3 regions of the Hafnia paralvei genome follow, and region 3 is predicted to be linked to each of the others. Evidence: predicted binding sites of a transcription regulator. Region 3 holds the regulator's gene; each other region holds the start of a gene.
The links. The regulator LexA, encoded in region 3, represses DNA repair genes until DNA is damaged. The targets are predictions, from matches to a motif close to TNCTGTATGTACATACAGNA.
Positions count from the first base shown of each region.

Region 1 (2,206 bases), 1.9 Mb from region 3:
TTTTCGCTAAACAGGCGAGCGCCTGCTTGACGATATCTCGCGTGTCATTGGTGGGCGTTTCGAGCTGGGCCGATGCTGAATTTCCGTAATAAGGATGCCGTTCCGCAAATGGTGATGTTTTAATGAAGGCGCTCACATGCTTGCAGAATTGACTTTCTCCTCTGAGCTTTTCAGCGGCCCTTTCTGCATAGCTACAGATAGCCTCTTTCATATCCTGATACTCAGTAATGTGATGACCAAAGCTGCGACTACATAGAATCTGTTGCTTCGTGGGAAGCATCTCCTCAATGCCCAAACATGATTCACCTCGTAATTCACGCACCGTTCTCTCAAGAACTACGCTGTAATTACGTCGTACATAGGCTAAATTCATATCAGCCAATTTTAGTGCTGTATCAACCCCTATTGTTCGCAGCGATTTAGATAGCCTTCTGCCAACACCCCAAATCGTTTCCACTGGCATGAGAGCCATCAATTTTCTCTGCCGCAGTTCGTTGGTCAAAACAACAACACCACCGGTCTTACCCCATTGTTTCGCCGCATGGTTAGCCAATTTCGCCAGCGTTTTGGTTGGGGCAATCCCTACTCCCACGGTGAGATGGGTTCCCCACCAAATTTGCTCTCGAATCTCACGCCCATAGCCGTCAAGATCTCGGCAATGATTCACACCTCGCAGATCCAGAAATGCCTCGTCGATCGAATACAATTCCACCTGCGGAGCCATCTCTTCAAGCAAGGACATAACCCGTCGACTCATGTCACCATACAAAGAATAATTGCTACTAAACACATGGACGCCGTGTTGTTCACATAGCTGACGCAGTTTGAAGTATGGCGTCCCCATAGTGATGCCGAGCTTTTTGGCCTCAACGGAACGAGCGATCACACAGCCATCATTATTCGATAGAACAACGATAGGCTGGCCACGTAAATCGGGGCGAAACGCCGTCTCACAGCTGGCATAAAAACTATTGACGTCAACAAGAGCAAACACTATCGCGCCTCATTAATTACAAATTTCACTACACCAAATGTTTCGAGATCCTCCCCCTCGTGAAGCTCAATCGGCGGGTAAGCGGGATTTTCAGCCAGAAGCCTCGTTCTAGGGTGCGTGACATAGCGTTTTACGGTGAACTCACCACCAAGACACGCAATGATAATGTCGTTGTGCTTAGGCCTGATACTCGAATCCACCAGCAATAACGAGCCGTCAAAAATACCGATCCCTACCATCGAGTCTCCAGCGACACGAACAAAATAGGTCGCGGCGGGATGTGCAATCAGCAGCTCATTTAGATCAATAGGCTTATCGATGTAATCCGCGGCGGGGCTTGGAAAACCGGCAGGTACACGATCGTCATAGAGAGGCAGTGGGATTGCCTGCTGGGAAACGGTGGCTGGATAAAATTTCATAACGTCAAACCAATATATGTATATGCATACAGTATAATGCTTGGTTTCAGTTATGAAAAGAGGTCGCTAGTGAGATAACCAGCGACGTAGAAGGAAAGTTCTGATTAGAAAGGAGTTAAATATTTCGTACGGAGGCTTGTCTTGATTAGCCAACGTCAGCCTGCAGAAAAATACCTAGCTCGAAAACATCCATTTAATCATTCAGATACATTCATGAATATCTCGTTTTATCACAACATCAGAGTTTCTTCTGCAGTAAAACCGGAGTTATTTTATTTATATAAATTGAATTATCTGGTATATCTGATAACACCAGAGCTTGAGCTCCGATTGTTACATTATTACCTATCTTAATAACATCAGATATAATACATGCATTAGCACCAATATCGACATTATTACCAATATTTATTGAATAGTGACTTCCATTTATATTTTTCACTCCAATGGTAACACCTTGTTTAATAGATACATTATCCCCAATGACCGCAAAATTTGTTATCACAACATTCGAGAAATGATTTATCCAAGGATTGTCTCCAATAATAGCCCCTAGCATTATATCCACATTGAAGTTTGAAATTAGGTCTCTATTTATTCTTTTTGCTACTTTTTTATAATTTCGATTGCCACTGAGATACATCGCATTTGCTAATCTCCACCAAAACCAGAAAATCGCATTCATATTTGTACTTTTTTTAGACTTCCTATACTCTTTAAATAGCCTTAGCCAAGAAAACTTATATTTCCCTTTTAATATTTCAGTTTCCCATGACTTTCTTAAATCACTATT
Region 1 is NZ_CP083737.1:2,280,059-2,282,264, reverse strand. It holds gene umuC (translesion error-prone DNA polymerase V subunit UmuC) at 1-994, opposite strand, end outside; gene umuD (translesion error-prone DNA polymerase V autoproteolytic subunit) at 994-1,413, opposite strand; gene K9N75_RS10815 (serine acetyltransferase) at 1,652-2,206, opposite strand, start outside.
Region 1: a site for LexA is predicted at 1,428-1,447, ahead of umuD (translesion error-prone DNA polymerase V autoproteolytic subunit). Genes of this name have one in related genera too.

Region 2 (2,206 bases), 1.5 Mb from region 3:
CCAATTGAACGCCTTGAGATTTGAAAGCACCGTTGTTGTCGCCACGGTATTCCATACGACCTAACCAGTCGTAGCCCATTTCAAAGCCCAGGTATGGGTTTGCTTGGTAACCGAAGAACGCACCGCCACCGAACTGGTCAGGACGTACGTTGGTGCTACCAAAATGGTTGATGCTGTTGTCGTAGTAGTGGGACCAGCCCAGTTTACCACCAACATACCAAGTATCATCTTTAGGTGCTGCTTGCGCTACGGTAGCGAAACCAGCGAGTGCCACTGCTAATGCGATAGCTGTCTTTTTCATTTTGCGCCTCGTTATCATCCAAATAGGCCAAAGAGCTAGAATGCTACAATTAGCCCTTGGTTAAAATCCTTTGCTAGGTTTTCGCTCGATTAATTACTGTGCCAATTTTCTTGGCGTTATAGAGCAACCTTCGCGATAACAAGTCTACAACGAGATTAGAAACTTACAAGTACGATGTGATATAGCTCAACAAAAAAACGATGTATATGTACACTTCGTTTAACGTTTTGTTCAAAAAATAAACGTCGTTTTTTTCGTAAAAAAGAGCAGTAACTCAGGTGTGATGCGGCTTTCTGCTATAAAATTAACTGATTAGCAGAGAAAAAATATTTTTGATAAGATTTCTCTTAAATTTACTCAATGAAACAATTTAGACTGAATTTTTAGCAAGTTTAGTTGTCCGTTATCGGATTCCACATTGTGATCGGGCTGCATGATCAGTCCAAAACACTCTCCATCCTGAGCCGCTTTTCTTAATCTTGCCCGTTCATTTTGTGTCAGCGGCGGAAGCCAGCCCAATACCACACTATAGTTACCACTACGTAGAGCACATTCCATCGCATAAATAGAGTCTACGGGTTCAATCTGGTTGAGTTGCATCACCTTGCTAGCCGGTAATCCAGAATCGGCTAACCATTGTTTGCTCAGTTTATGCTGTGGGTTAAGCCAAAGTAACCAGCGAGATTGCTTACCTAGCTGACGCAGCAATGGAAGCAAAAGCAATGACAACATAGGCTGATGTTCGCTATAGACTAATTCACTGATAACGCCTGCATAAGCATTTTCTTGTCCCTCAGGTTGATGTGCTGAGGTGTTTAAAAATGATGGGCGATCGGTGTAGTGCTGCAGTGAGTGTGTGCGCATAAATATGTTCTCGCTGTGTGTACTGTATGAATATACAGTACATGGGCGGCGCGCTGAGATCAACCTATTTTTTACAATGCTCTTCGCAAATCTGTGATGAAAAACGCTCAAAATTCACTTTCAGTTTGGATGCTTTTCGGTAATTCGCTATGTTCTTAATTCACTGTTATTGCTAAATAAACTTAATATTTATGCTGTGAATGTAATTACAAGGAGATAACCATGAAAGGATTGTTTAGCAACAAAGCGGATATTGCACATGAAGTTTTCTCTTCACTTGGTGCAGTGAAATTGCGCTCGCAGTTTGGCGGTTTTGGGGTATGGCTGGATAAAACAATGTTTGGTGTTGTATCGGATGGTGAGCTCTACTTGCGAGCGCATGACGAGCTCAAATCTCGCTTTGTTACTTATGGCATGAAGGCTTTTATTTACACCAAACGAGGGATCCCCGTTCGTCTTAGCTATTTTCGTGTCGAATGCAATATGTGGGACGATCCCAGTTTGCTTCGGCATCTGGCCTATGCCTCGCTACAACAATCCATAGAGCTGAAATCATTGAAAGCAGCAGAGAGCGACGGTTTGCGAACTTTGCCAAACATTAACAATATGATGGAAAGGCTCTTAGGCAAGATTGGGATAACCAGCGCTGATCAACTGATTAGCATGGGAGAGACCGAAGCGTTTATTCGGCTTAAGAAGCTAAATGCCAATTTACATAATCGACTATTATTTGATCTAGCAGGCGCAGTACGAAAGTGCCATGAGGCAGCTCTTTCTTACCAGGTTCGCATGACGCTTGATGAATGGCTAAAAAACAACACATATCGATGGCAAAAGAAGTAACGAGCTTTGCACGTAGGCAGGGAGTGACATTCCCACTTCCTGCCTACGTATGACACAGTGCTTCAGCTTGGCATCAGCCCCTGCTTGAGTTGCATTAGTTCAGGCAGTACACCCATCATTAAGCTGATTTGCTGAACAACAAGCTGTTCAGTGTTATCTGAGGGGGATGAGTACTCGGTAAGACGATGCTTTAGCTTC
Region 2 is NZ_CP083737.1:1,905,535-1,907,740, forward strand. It holds gene ompA (porin OmpA) at 1-301, opposite strand, end outside; gene sulA (SOS-induced cell division inhibitor SulA) at 659-1,165, opposite strand; gene K9N75_RS08930 (TfoX/Sxy family protein) at 1,388-2,008, shown strand; gene yccS (YccS family putative transporter) at 2,071-2,206, opposite strand, start outside.
Region 2: a site for LexA is predicted at 1,186-1,205, ahead of sulA (SOS-induced cell division inhibitor SulA). Genes of this name have one in related genera too.

Region 3 (2,206 bases):
CTTCATTACATGCCACACAAGGCCAATCCCTAGCAAGAAAGTGGCATAATCGGCAATCACCGTCGCGCTAGCGGCTCCCTGAACCTTCCAGCCCAAACCAACGACAAACCATAGATCAAGCGTAATGTTAATGAGGTTTCCGACCACAAGCAGAATGACAGGTGCGCGGGCATATTGAACGCCAAGCAGCCAGCCTAAAATCACCAGATTAGCCAATGTTGCCGGTGCGCCGAGCCAACGGATGTGCATAAACAAACGAGCCTGCTCCAACACATCCTGATGCCCGCCAACAATGCGTAACACCCCCTCAATTAACGGTTCACGCACTGCAATAATGACAACCCCCGCCAACAAAGCCAGTAGCAAAGGTTGAACCAATGCACGGGCTAGCGCCGTTTTATCGCCAGCGCCAAATGCCTGAGCAGTCAACCCCGTGGTGCTCATCCGTAAAAACAACAGCAGCATAAAGAGGAAGGATGTCGCCATCGCGCCTACAGCAACACCGCCCAAATAAACAGGGCTATCCAAATGACCAATAACTGCGGTATCAACCAGTCCCAAAAGCGGAACTGAGATGTTCGACAAAATCATCGGCAGCGCGAGAATCCATAGCGCTTTATCAGTTGGTGTCAGTAATTTCATTTTTTCACGTCATCCCAGATCCACTTGCCAGCCTTCTCCCAACAAAGAAAAAGCCCCAAATAAGGGGCTTAGTCTATCGGCGTTACCGCAAACACAATAGCGAGAACTTTAGATCCAGTCGCCGTTGCGGATAACACCAACGGCCAGACCTTCAATCGTGAAGTTTTGTTCACGTAGGTCAACCACAATCGGTTCAAAATCGCTGTTTTCAGGCAGTAGCTGAACAATGTTGCCTTGTTTTTTCAAACGTTTAACCGTCACTTCGTCTTCAATACGAGCAACAACAACCTGTCCGTTACGCACATCTTGTGTTTTATGCACGGCCAGTAAATCGCCGTCTAAAATGCCGATATCACGCATCGACATTCCATTAACACGCAGTAAGAAATCGGCATTAGGCTTAAACAATGAAGGGTCGACCTGATAATGGCCCTCAATATGTTCCTGTGCCAGCAGCGGCTCACCGGCAGCCACCCGGCCAATGAGAGGTAGCCCCGTTTCATCTTCCATCAACAAGCGAATGCCGCGTGAAGCACCGGACACAATCTCAATCACGCCTTTACGTTGTAACGCTTTTAAATGTTCTTCTGCCGCATTAGGAGAGCGGAATCCCAAACGCTGTGCGATTTCAGCACGCGTTGGCGGCATGCCAGTTTGTTCAATATGGTCACGAATCAGATCGTAGACTTCCTGCTGTCTGGCTGTAAGTGCTTTCATTCCACCACCTGTTTGTTTATACAGTTTTGCTGTGAGTATATACAGGTGGCGGCCATTTTGAAACCGTGAAATACATAAAGATTGAACCGTACCGCATCTGATTGGCTCTAACCGCACACTTTTTGTGTTTTTACAGTCAATATCCAGCAAATTCCCGTGAATAAATTAACTGTTTTTTACAGTTTCCAGTGCGCGATAAGTTCGTTGCGGACGCCCAACTTTGCCGTATACAATTTCTGCCATGATCATGTGCCGTCCTGCACAAAACTCTAAATAACGTCGTGCGGTCGTACGGCTGAGTTTCAGCTCCTGTGCCACAGTTTCAGCAGTATGGCGAGCATCAAGATCGGCAAACAGTCCCTGCACTTTATCTAAAGTGAGCGCATCAATACCGACAGGTAACTCTTCTTTATGCTCGCCGCGCGCATAGGCATTAAACATGTCATCGATCTGGCGCTGGCTAGCACTATTGTTACTTGCCAGCATTCGCATCCGCTGATGGTAACGGTCTAAAGTTTGGCCTAAACGCTCATAGGCTATCGGTTTTACCAAGTAGTCAAAAACACCGCAGCGAACTGCATCAGAAACGGTATCCATATCGCTAGCTGCCGTAGTGAACACTACCCCACCAGAGAATCGAGCCTGAGTCAGTTCGTGCAACAGGGTAATACCTTTTCCATCCGGCAAATAGTTATCCAGCAGGATCAGGTCAGGTTTGAAACGCTCGACCATCATTCTGGCCTGCGCGAGATTTCCCGCTAACCAAACCTGTCCACAGCCATGAAAATGGCGAATAAACTCCGCGTGCATTTCTGCCAGCGGCGTTTCGTCTTCAACTATTAGAATC
Region 3 is NZ_CP083737.1:378,685-380,890, reverse strand. It holds gene dinF (MATE family efflux transporter DinF) at 1-642, opposite strand, end outside; gene lexA (transcriptional repressor LexA) at 751-1,359, opposite strand; gene dpiA (two-component response regulator DpiA) at 1,525-2,206, opposite strand, start outside; gene dpiB (sensor histidine kinase DpiB) at 2,192-2,206, opposite strand, start outside.